Funiculus sociatus GB2-C1: one gene and its partner. The protein of the gene in region 1 interacts with the protein of each later gene in a pairwise test. Links are inferred from orthologs where the notes say so. Each region holds a gene or a part of one and is shown in the gene's direction. Other genes may lie near its edges.

Region 1 (5,596 bases):
GATCTGCCGCTACGTGAGTAACAATTCCCGTTTCGTGGCTGATTAGCGTATCAAGCCCCTTCAACAAAGCACCACCACCAGCCAGCATGATACCTCTGTCGATAATGTCGGCTGCTAGTTCCGGAGGAGTTCGTTCTAAGGTTCGCTTCACCGCATCCACAATCACTGAAAGCGGTTCAGACATACTTTCGCGAATTTCCGGCCCCTTGATAGTAACAGTTCGGGGCAAGCCAGAGAGCAGGTGTAAACCCCTCACCTCCATGATTGCCTCTTCATCAAAACTGGTGGGGTAGGCAGAACCAATCTGAATTTTGATTTCTTCAGAGGTACGTTCCCCGATTACCAGGTTGTGGACTTTTTTCATGTACTGCATGATAGCTTCGGAAAGCTCATCACCAGCCACGCGCACCGACTCACTTAAAACCGTTCCTTGTAAAGAAAGCACGGCAACTTCAGTTGTGCCGCCACCAATATCAATGATCATGTTACCCGTAGGCTCTGCCACTGGTAGTCCAGCGCCAATAGCCGCAGCAACAGGCTCATCAATCAGGTAAACATCTCTGGCACCAGCCTGAGATGCTGCCTCCATAACGGCTCGGCGTTCTACGCCAGTGACACCTGAAGGAATACCGATTACAATCCGAGGAGAGACTAATGCTCTGCCTTCATGAACCCGCCGGATAAAATGCTTAAGCATTAGCTCGGCAGTGTCGAAGTCGGCAATGACACCATCGCGAAGGGGCCGCAAGGCCACCACATTGCCGGGAGTTCTTCCCAACATTTTTTTCGCATCTTCCCCCACGGCCAGCGGGGTTTTAGTGTCCATATCCATAGCAACCACAGAGGGTTCTTGGAGAACAATCCCTTTGCCGGATACATAGACCAGGGTATTAGCAGTACCCAAGTCGATACCCATGTCCCGGGATAAGGAAAAGCGACTGAAAAGACCCACTCGTTTCTACGCCCCCAAAATGAAATGCTGTTGTGTGTGACGGAATCTTAACGGAAATGGAACCGAGGTGGATTCTATTACGTTTTCTATCCTGAGTCTAGTCACGAAGAAGAATTCTTTATGTAAATTTGCCTCAAACTGATTTCCAAGCATGATTCTAATCGTCCAAGAGTAAATCAGGATAAAGTTAATTTGAGACTAAGATTTCAGTTCGCTAAAGTATAATTGACCATACGTAAGTACAAATGTACTAAAAAATTCTTATGACTCTAAATGTTGTAACCCTGGTAGGGCGTGTAGGTGGAGATCCGGATGTTAAGTATTTCGAGTCAGGGAGCATTAAGTGTAAGCTGACGCTGGCAGTAAGAAGACGATCGCGCAATAACGACCAGCCGGATTGGTTCAATTTAGAACTTTGGGGTAAAACGGCGGAAGTAGCTGAAAACTTTGTCCGTAAGGGCAGCTTGATTGGAGTGCAAGGCTCGTTAAAGTTTGATACTTGGAGCGATCGCAACTCAGGAGCTACCCGTTCTACACCCGTCATTAAGGTGGATCACCTGGATCTATTGGGTTCTAAGCAAGACACTGATGCTAGTGCGGGCAGCTATAACGATAGCGAGTTCTAAAAATTAAAAATTCAAAATTTAAAAAGAAGAATTTCCCTTTTAAATTTTGAATTTTTAATGCTTTATCCCTAGATTAATAACTAATTTGCAGGGTAACTGATGCCTCTACCTCTTGCTCACCGCCAATTACCGGAGTAGTTTTTGCTAGAGTCTCAGACCGCATAGCCATATCAGCTATGGGTATTGGCCGTGGCGGCGGTACAACAGCGCCATTGACTTGAATGTTGACGATTTCCCTACGAGTGAGATTTAGGGAACTCAAAACAGCATCAGCTTGGGCTTGGGCATCTTGGGTAGCTTCGCGTAGAGCTTGTTTTTGAGCAGACGCGATCGCGCTATCATCAGCTACAAAACTTATACCATCAATCCGGGTTGCCCCTGCTTTAACTGCCTCGTCCAGAAGAGTTCCGGCTTTTTGAGTATCAATCCGAAAGCTGACAATATTGGTAGCACTATACCCAGTTAGACGCTGGACATTGTTCTCGTAGCTGTAAATCGGATTGAGGCTAATGCCAGTAGTTTCTAATTTCTCCACATTGCGAGATTTTAGCAGCTCCACCACAGCAGCTGAGCGTCGGGCAGCTTCCTGCTGCACATCCGCCGCAACTTTCCCCTGAACTTCCACCCCCAGCCGCACCTGCGTCAAAGTTGTGGGAATATTTTCGACACCTCGCCCACTAACAGTCAGGGTTCGCAGCATTTTTTCTTGGGCAACAGCTCTTGTAGCAATACTCAAGCTAAGCACACTCAATACTAACGATATCAGCCCAGCCTGCTTCCAAAAACTAGACGCAAAGGTTAAATTCATAGATTCTCCTCACAGACATAACCGCTTGTAATGCAGTTTGAATGTTCTCACTGTGCCACTACAGCAGCCAGAAAGTGTAAACAGTTACAGTTTTGGCAACTGAACTAAAGATACTTTTAAGGCGATCGCACTAGCCGGTAAAACAAGTATTTATACTCAATAATAAAAACCAAGCTCAAATCCAACTAATTAGGCTGAGTGAAGAATCGCTAAGAGCGATCGCACACCCTTGAGAGCAATCATCTTGTAGCCTAGTTCACTCCAATTCCATAGCCGAATCGACGCAGGGATTTGTAAAGAAGCTTGTACAGTGAGAAGAATGAATTATGCAGACCCAATGGAGATAGTTTCAACTGCCTGGGTGAATTTTATCACCCCATTCTCATTTCCACTTTGGAACAAAACCATTCCTGTGCTGGCAACAGCAACACCAGAAGCAGAAAACGCCCCACTCGTCCTAGCAGGGGTACTGCTGAGTTTAGTCGTAATTTACCTTGCCAGCAAAATCGGGGGAGAATTATCTAACAACATCGGCTTACCACCCGTCTTAGGCGAACTCGTCGGAGGCGTGGTGGTGGGTGTCTCCGCCCTGCATCTGCTGGTATTTCCAGAAAGCGGCGCAGACAGTTCCAGTTCTGTAATTATGTCTTTCCTCCAATCCACTGGAGGGTTAAGCCCCGACGCAGCGGTAGACGTGTTTCAAACCCAAAGCGAAGTCGTGTCCGTTCTGGCAGAACTGGGCGTGATCATTTTGCTATTTGAAATTGGACTGGAATCGAATTTCAGGGAACTGATGGATGTTGGTATCCAGGCGTTACTCGTAGCAGTAGTCGGGGTAGCAGTGCCATTTGCCGCAGGCACTGCGGGACTGATGATCTTGTTTGGCATTCCAGCGGTGCCAGCGATTTTTGCGGGTGCAGCTTTGACTGCAACCAGTATTGGTATTACCTCCAAAGTTCTATCAGAACTAGGGCGTCTTAATTCCAAAGAAGGTCAGATTATTCTTGGCGCTGCCGTCATAGACGACGTGATCGGTATCATCGTCCTGGCAGTGGTGGCAAGTCTTGCCAAAACTGGCAAAGTGGACGTAAGTAACGTTTTCTATCTGATTATCAGCGCCAGTGCTTTCTTGATCGGTGCGATTCTGCTTGGCAAAGTCTTCAACAAATCTTTTGTGATCATTGCCGAGAAACTCAAGACACGCGGTAGCTTGGTCATACCAGCATTCATCTTCGCCTTTATAATGGCTTATCTTGCCGCCGCCATCCATTTAGAAGCCATACTCGGAGCTTTTGCGGCTGGCTTAGTCTTAGACGAAACGGATAAGCGTAAAGAGTTGGAAAGGCAAGTGTGTCCCATTGCCGATATGTTTGTGCCGATTTTCTTCGTCACGGTAGGAGCCAAAACAGATTTAGGCGTACTCAACCCAGCTGTTCCTAGTAACCGGGAGGGTTTGATAATTGCCATTTTCCTTATCGTAGTGGCGATTGTCGGAAAGGTTGTTACTGGTCTTGCAGTATTTGGTCAACCCCAGATTAATCGATTAGCGATCGGTGTCGGAATGATTCCTAGAGGCGAAGTAGGATTAGTCTTTGCTGGTGTCGGTTCCGCCAGTGGTGCTTTGTCTGAAGCCACAGAAGCCGCGATTATTATGATGGTCATCTTGACAACCTTCTTAGCACCCCCGTTATTAAGGTTTGTGTTTCAAGAGGCTCCCGCAGTTCCGGTTAAGGAGAGTGATTAACTGGGGGCGGGGACTGGGGGCTGGGGACTAGGTAAGACTTTTTCTCAATTCCCAATTCTTAATTCCCAATTCCCAATTCCCAATTCCCAATTTCCTGTAACTGCTACCCACAGATAACGAACAACTAACAAATAAAGGCTTTTAGAGAAACTTAAGTCATTGTCTCAACGTCCTTGGGGCGTGACTCAATGAATTCAAAAGTTTTCTCGCTAGAGAGAATTTTGAGTAACCGATGTAGCGATGGGCAGCATAAGGACACTTAATTGCCAAACACCAGGGGTAAAAATTTACGATACATGAATCCAGTTCGATAGGGCATCTCCAAAGATGGCAAGTAAAATCAGCCATTCCTGCTTAATGTTCTGCATTGCTGCCGCAGTCGTGGTATCGTTCAACCCAGTCTAAAATCATTAACTTGGCTACGCCATGCCCCGGATGCGACTTGATCGCACCCGAAATAGGACTAGAGCGTACAGACCGCTTTAACTCGGTCTTTACCTTTCTTTTGGAGAAACGATAGTGAGACTTTACTGGCTATTACCCAGTTGTTTGAGCCTTTTTCTGGTTACATCTCCCGCTTTTGCGGCAAAACTGGTTTCGTGGCGTTTTGATACTAATCAAAACCGGCTGGATTTTAGGACTGACGATGGAGTGCAGCCGAAAGCGCAGCTTTTGGCTAATCCTTCACGTCTGGTAATCGATTTGCCTGGTACAACTTTCGGACGCCCAACGGTAACTCAGCAGTTGGCGGGGGCGTTACGCAGTTTGCGGGTGGGACAGTTTGAGGGTAATGTTACTCGCCTGGTAATTGAATTAGACCCTGGTTACACGCTTGATCCGGAGCAAGTAGTCTTTCAGGGAGCTTCCCCCAGTCAGTGGTCGGTACAATTACCAAAACCTCAACGAGTTTCACAATTACCAAATTCTTCTGCTAGACCAACTCTGGTAAATTCTTCGTTCTCCTCGATACGGCCAACTTCTCCCAGTAAGCCAACTTTGGGAAATTTGTCGCCGTCGTCTGGATTCAATCGATCTTTAAGCAGTCAAGCAGCCGCCAGCCCAGCTGGGTCGGTTGCTCAAATTGAAGATATACAGGTGACGAATGATGGGTTTTTCCTGCGGACGAATGGCGATCGCCCTTCAATTATTAAGGTAAAGCGGAGTAGCGATCGCCGCAATATTACCTTTGACATCCAAGGCGCTACCATATCCCGTAGTCTCTCATCGCCAGAGTCGCGGGTGAATCGCTATGGTGTCAGTCGCATTCTCTTATCTCAGGTGGATACTTCACCTTCAGTCGTCCGCGTGACGATGAACGTGACCAAGGAAAGTCCCGACTGGCAGGCAAGCGTCAGCGGTTTTGGCGGTATTGTCCTATTACCGCAGGGAACTACTGCTGGAAGCATTGAAAGCCCGACTTTGGCTGGCAATCAGCCTTCTCCTTTCAATCCCCCAACTCGAACGGT
Region 2 (6,043 bases), on another replicon or contig:
TCAAATGCCTACGCCTCCGCCCTAGTATTAGTAAGCTTTCTATTACTAATTAATGCGGTAATATCTTCTTGGTTAGCCGAGCGTTTTCGGCAATCACGAATTTGGGTAACGTAAGTCTGACGGGGGACAACCCCGTCAGACGGCTGTGTCCTCGATCCGCTTTCTAGTGAAGTGGTAGAGGATTTAATCGTCACCCATAATCTGGCACAGGCAAAGCGCATTGCTGATGGTGTGGCGCTATTTTGGGTTCAAAATGGCGCTGGACAATTGATCGAATCCGGTTCAGTTACCCAGATATTTGCATCCCCACAGCACCCTCTAACGGCTGCCTACGTCACTGGCAGAAGAGGTTAATGGTGCAGATGCTAGGTTGGTGAGGGATTCGCCAGCCACTCGGCAAATCCGCCAGTCGGGTAAGACATCTGCACCAATGCGCTCATAGAAAGCGATCGCGGGTTGATTCCAATCCAGCACGCTCCACTCCATCCGGCCGCAGCCACGGTCAACTGCAAGCTTTGCCAAATAGCTAAAAATCTGTTTACCAATACCTTGACGACGATATGCGGGGAGAACAAACAAGTCTTCCAGATAAATTCCCGGCTTGGTGAGAAACGTCGAATAGTTATGAAAAAACAGGGCAAACCCGACCGCTTGCCCATTATATTCAGCTATAATCGCCTCCACATAGGGTTTAGAGCCGAATAAGTGTTCTTTCAGGTCGTTAGCATTGCCAGTGACAGCATGAGATAGTTTTTCATACTCTGCCAGCCTCTCAATCAAGCGAAACAGCACTGGCACATCAGCTGGAGTAGCTGGGCGCAAATTCAAATCATTGATCATTTGTTAATAGCTAATAGCTAATAGCTAATTGTAAATTACCATTAGCTATTAGCTATTAACTTAACTAAGCCAGCCTTTCAAGCGTTTAGCGACTTGAGGACGGCGCAGTTTCCGCATTGCTTTGCTTTGAATCTGACGCACTCGTTCGCGGGAAAGATTGAACAAACAGCCGACTTCTTCTAATGTGTAGGGTTCGCTGCTAGTTAAACCATACCGCAGAGAGATGACATCTTTTTCGCGCTCTGTGAGAACGTCTCCTAAGACTTCCCAAATTTCCTGACGCATCATCGCTTCGCTCATTTGTTCTTCAGGAGATTGGTTATCACCATCTTCCAGAAGATCCATCAGTTCGGTTTCTTCACCCTTACCTATGCGATGATTTAGAGAAAGCGATCGCCTCCGCAACTGCAACAACTGCCGCAACTGATTTGGCTCAATTTCTAGAGCCTTCGCCATTTCCTCTTCTGTCGGATTGCGGTGCAATTCTTGCTTTAATTCCCGCTGCGCTTTTTTGAGTTTATTCAGCTTCTCAACAATGTGGATTGGCAAGCGAATTGTCCGAGCATCATTCGCAATTGTCCGGGTAATTGCTTGACGAATCCACCAATAGGCATAGGTAGAAAACTTATAACCTTTGTCTGGGTCGAATTTTTCCGTCGCGCGGTTTAATCCGAGTGCGCCTTCCTGAATCAAATCCAGAAATTGAACGCCCCGATTTAAATAACGTTTAGCAATAGAAACAACCAAGCGCAGGTTTGAGCGAATCATCTTCCTTTTCGCTACTCTACCGCGATAAAGGTGATGCTCAAGCTGCCTTTCCGTCATGCCATCTGCTGCTGCTATTTCTGCCTTTGTAGGCTTGCGTCCCAACTCCTCTTGCAATTTTTCTTGAAGCGCCTCTATTTTTACTAAAAATTGGACGCGATGCGCTAACTCTACTTCTTCCTCTGGTTTCAGAAGTGGATAGCGTGCCATCTCTTTAAAGAAAGCTCCCACTGTGTCGTCGGAAACGGTTTTGCGGTAGCCGGAAGGGCGACCAGCCGCTAATTTATCCACTTCCTCTGAGATTTCAGCTTCGACACTGCCTATTTCATCAGATTCCTCTAGATGGTGTTGGGGAATATCTGCAAAATCGTTATCAGATATAGATTCCAGAGCGTCACTTGGGTTCAGTTCAGCAATATTCATAACAAGGTCTGAGTCGGTATTGGATAAAGCGAGTGTGTTTAGATGATTGCTCTCTTTGTACATATCCATGACGGACTGAAGACAAGCTCTATAAGCAAAGAATCAAGGCTCAATTTTTATTTCTCCTTTTTACTTCTCTGCTATTTTTGTTGTTCGTTTATCTGATAATGACTTAAGCAAATCAGCTACCAGTATTGAAACAATCAAAATGTCTTTTTCCCACCTGTTGAGAAAGCAAATTGCTTTTTTAGGCTACCAAAATATTCTTTTCTGATTGTTCTCCTGATTACAGAATATATAATTCCTTTAGATTTGGTGGAGATTCGGATAAAAAATCAGGAGAAATGAAGGTAAAGCTTTAGTCTATCAGACGGTTGCCTTTAGCTTTCACGTCGTGGATAAAATTCCTTGAAATAACTTATAGCAAATGCTTATGTTTGGGATTTTTGATAGTTTTGCTGCCTCCTGTTGTAACTAAGCGATTCTAAAAGTTTTTAAAATTTAATTGGTTATGCCAACAGGATCTCATATAATTATTAGCTTCGCTCTCTATCAATAGGGAGAAAAACACACATGCGCTCTTTGCATGATAGATAGAGGGTAGCAAATTTACTTAGGACTGGGGGTTAGGGACTAGGCGCTGGGGACTAGGGGCTAGGGAATAGGGGCTGGGGACTAGGGATTAAATAAGACTCATTGATGTCAATTTAAGAAGAGCTTGGCGGTTAAAACCGCAGCTATACAGACAAAACCCCGATGGTGCGAGGGTTTCAAAAGTCTTGATTTTCCGTTAGCCAAGGCAGGCGGATTTGGTTTTTGTAGCCGCGAATTCATTCGCCGGGGCTTAAGTTGACTTTTCCCAATCCCCAATCCCCAATCCCCAGTTCCCAATCCCCAATCCCTGAAAGGTCAACAGCCAGCTAAAATTAACTGGTTACAGTAAGCGCCAGGAAGGGGTTTGCCGGGTGATGGCATCCGACTGCCAAGGTGGAGGGGAAAGAGTATGTCGTCAAATCCCAATTTCGTGCTACAAGGCAGTGCGCTGGAGAGTAGAGCGTCCTACCAGTCTGGTTCTCCAGAGAATCGGTGGGTTGAAGTGCTGGTAGATTGTCCAGAGGCAGAAGCGCAAAAGAAATTGTATACGTACCGCTTGCCAAGTGAGTTGCAAGTGCAGCCGGGGGATATTCTGAGTGTGCCGTTTGGGGCGCAGGTGCTGGGAGCGATCGCTATCCGCATAAAAGACGCACCACCACCGGAACTGAATAGCGCCAAAATAAAGGATGTTGAGGATGTGGTCAGTGCTGGGTTTTTCCCGCCTAGCTACTGGCAGCTGCTCAACCGAGTAGCTGAATATTACTATACTCAGTTAATTCAAGTGATTCGGGTAGCATTGCCACCAGGATTGCTAGGGCGATCGCAGCGAAGAATCCGCCTTATTAAAAAAGACAAGGGAGATTTCCCAATCCCCAATCCCCAATCCCCAATCCCCAATCCCCAATACCTTAGTCCACTGGCTCGCCAAATTCTAGAAATCCTGCAAGCTCAAAGTGCTGGAGACTATAGTTTCGCCTACCTGCAACGTCAAGTCAGAGGAGCATATCGAGCAGTACGGGAGTTATTGCGGAATAACTTGGTAGAAAGTTACCTAGAACCGCCAAGAAAAGGACGCCCAAAGTTACAGAAAGCAGTAACGCTAGTTGTGGATGTCTTCCCGATGGATGTGACACAACGCCAACGAGAAATTTTGGAAGTGCTGCGAAGACGCGGCGGTGATTTATGGCTGACAGAGTTGCTGCAAATTTGCAACGCCAGTTCATCCACTGTCAAGACCCTGGAGCAAAAAGGTTGCGTTGTAATTCAAGAGCGGGAGATGTTGCGGAGTGCAGCAGAACCCGCTTTAGCTGAGGATCAACCGAAAGAGTTGACAAATGACCAAGCTCAGGCATTGGAAGTTATCACAAATTTATCTGGGTTTGCTGAGGTGCTGTTGCATGGGGTGACGGGGAGCGGGAAGACAGAGGTATATTTACAAGCGATCGCGCCCATCTTAGAATCAGGGCAATCAGCACTCGTTCTAGTGCCAGAAATTGGTCTTACGCCTCAGCTAACCGACCGATTCCGCGCCCGTTTTGGCAATAAAGTCTGCGTTTATCACAGCGCCCTTTCCGATGGCGAACGTTATGATACTTGGCGGCAAATGCTCGCAGGTGCAGCTCAAGTAGTAATTGGCACCCGTTCAGCCATCTTTGCCCCCTTACCGCGACTGGGGCTGATAATCTTAGATGAAGAACACGACTCCAGCTTTAAGCAAGACCAACCAGCGCCAACCTACCACGCCCGCACCGTCGCTACTTGGCGTGCTGAGTTGGAAAATTGCCCCCTACTTTTAGGTTCCGCCACACCCTCTTTAGAAACCTGGGTGAATATTAACCAGGGGTTCAGCCGAGAGTCTGGGATTGAGGGAAGCCCCAATCCCCAATCCCCAATCCCTAATCCCCAATCCCCAATCACCCATTACCTCTCATTACCAGAACGCATTCAATCGCGTCCGCTACCACCTGTAGAAGTAGTAGATATGCGCTCTGAGTTGCAGCAGGGGAATCGATCCATTTTTAGTCGGTCGCTGACTGAGGGACTGCAACAACTGCAAGAACGAGGACAGCAGGGGATTTTATTTATCCATCGGCGGGGACACAGTACCTTTGTTTCTTGTCGCAGTTGTGGGTATGTGGTGGAGTGTCCGCACTGCGATGTTTCTCTGGCGTATCACCACACCCATGAGGATGCGGCGGAATTGTTACGATGTCACTACTGTAACTTTGTGCGATCGCATCCTCAATCCTGTCCCGAATGCGGTTCCCCCTACCTGAAATTTTTCGGCAGCGGTACCCAGCGAGTCGCCCAAGAATTAGCGCAAGCTTTCCCCCAATTGCGTTTCATCCGATTCGATAGCGACACCACCCGCACCAAAGGTGCTCACCGAACCCTGCTGACCCGCTTTGCTAATGGGGAAGCCGATTTGTTAGTGGGGACTCAAATGCTTACCAAAGGCCTAGATTTAGCTCAGGTGACACTCGTGGGAGTTGTCGCTGCCGATGGTTTGCTAAATCTACCCGACTACCGAGCTTCAGAAAGAGCATTTCAAACCTTGACACAAGTTGCAGGTCGTGCTGGTCGAGGCAATGACCCCGGTCGAGTAATTATTCAAACTTACACCCCAGAGCATCAAGTAATTCAGGCAGTACGCCGTCACGAGTACCAGTCTTTTATCGAGACAGAATTACAACAACGAGAGGCGCTGAACTATCCCCCCTACGGGCGTTTAATTCTATTGCGGCTAAGCAGCACTGATGCCGCGCAAGTTCAGGAAACTGCCGAAATGTTGGCAGCAACGCTTACTCAGAAAGATGAGGATAGCACTGGTTACGAGATATTAGGGCCAGCACCCGCTAGTATCTTACGGGTGGCGAATCGATACAGATGGCAAATTATGCTGAAGTTTGCGCCGGATTCGCTGCCACATTTGCCAGATTTTAATCAATTGCGTCTTCTTTGCCCGTCCTCTGTCAGCTTGACAATTGATGTTGACCCACTGAATTTGATGTGATGGGTGATGGAAAGTTAGAAGTTATTAACTCTTAACTCCTAGCTATTTCCAATTACCAATCCCCTAAGTTAGCTCGTCGGGATTAACGCCCATTGCTCTTAACCTTTCTGCCAAGCGTTCAGCGCGTTCTTCTGCCAGTTGGTTACGCTCCCACCCTGTGAGCAGGAGCTTCCCTTCGTGATCCCACCAACGCAACCACGGGAGTTCCATATTCATATATTGACCCTGCCAAATGCCCAATTCTACCCCTAAAGGCTCGATGGGATAGTGTCCGCGCTCGTTAGGCTGCATCACATGATAGCGCCCGTTAATTAATTGGTACACTTCCACTCGTGCCAGATTTACTTCATAGATGCCATAGAAGGGAACGCGAATCGCCTGCTCGTAAACCCAAAATTTGCCAGTTAT

Evidence for each region. The genes of interacting proteins can lie anywhere in the genome.
Region 2: the proteins of NDI42_RS07460 (region 1) and priA interact in binary tests that used the Escherichia coli proteins (3 or more experiments, as listed by UniProt). The link is inferred for Funiculus sociatus GB2-C1 from one-to-one orthologs.

The regions. Positions count from the first base shown.
Region 1 is NZ_JAMPKJ010000010.1:80,727-86,322, forward strand. Bases 1-2,896 are described here. They hold NDI42_RS07460 (single-stranded DNA-binding protein), read left to right. Parts: upstream 1-1,215; coding sequence 1,216-1,578; downstream 1,579-2,896. Other genes in these bases: NDI42_RS07455 (rod shape-determining protein), read right to left, coding at 1-916; NDI42_RS07465 (SIMPL domain-containing protein), read right to left, coding at 1,652-2,386; NDI42_RS07470 (cation:proton antiporter domain-containing protein), read left to right, coding at 2,724-2,896. Outside these bases: more of NDI42_RS07470, read left to right, coding at 2,897-4,130; NDI42_RS07475 (N-acetylmuramoyl-L-alanine amidase), read left to right, coding at 4,650-5,596. UniProt on the Escherichia coli protein: Plays an important role in DNA replication, recombination and repair. Binds to ssDNA and to an array of partner proteins to recruit them to their sites of action during DNA metabolism. Acts as a sliding platform that migrates on DNA via reptation.
Region 2 is NZ_JAMPKJ010000007.1:79,268-85,310, reverse strand. The notes cover bases 2,655-5,835. They hold priA (primosomal protein N'), read left to right. Parts: upstream 2,655-3,031; coding sequence 3,032-5,635; downstream 5,636-5,835. Other genes in these bases: NDI42_RS05430 (Uma2 family endonuclease), read right to left, coding at 5,699-5,835. Also shown: NDI42_RS05445 (GNAT family N-acetyltransferase), read right to left, coding at 319-840; NDI42_RS05440 (RNA polymerase sigma factor, RpoD/SigA family), read right to left, coding at 901-2,028; more of NDI42_RS05430, read right to left, coding at 5,836-6,043.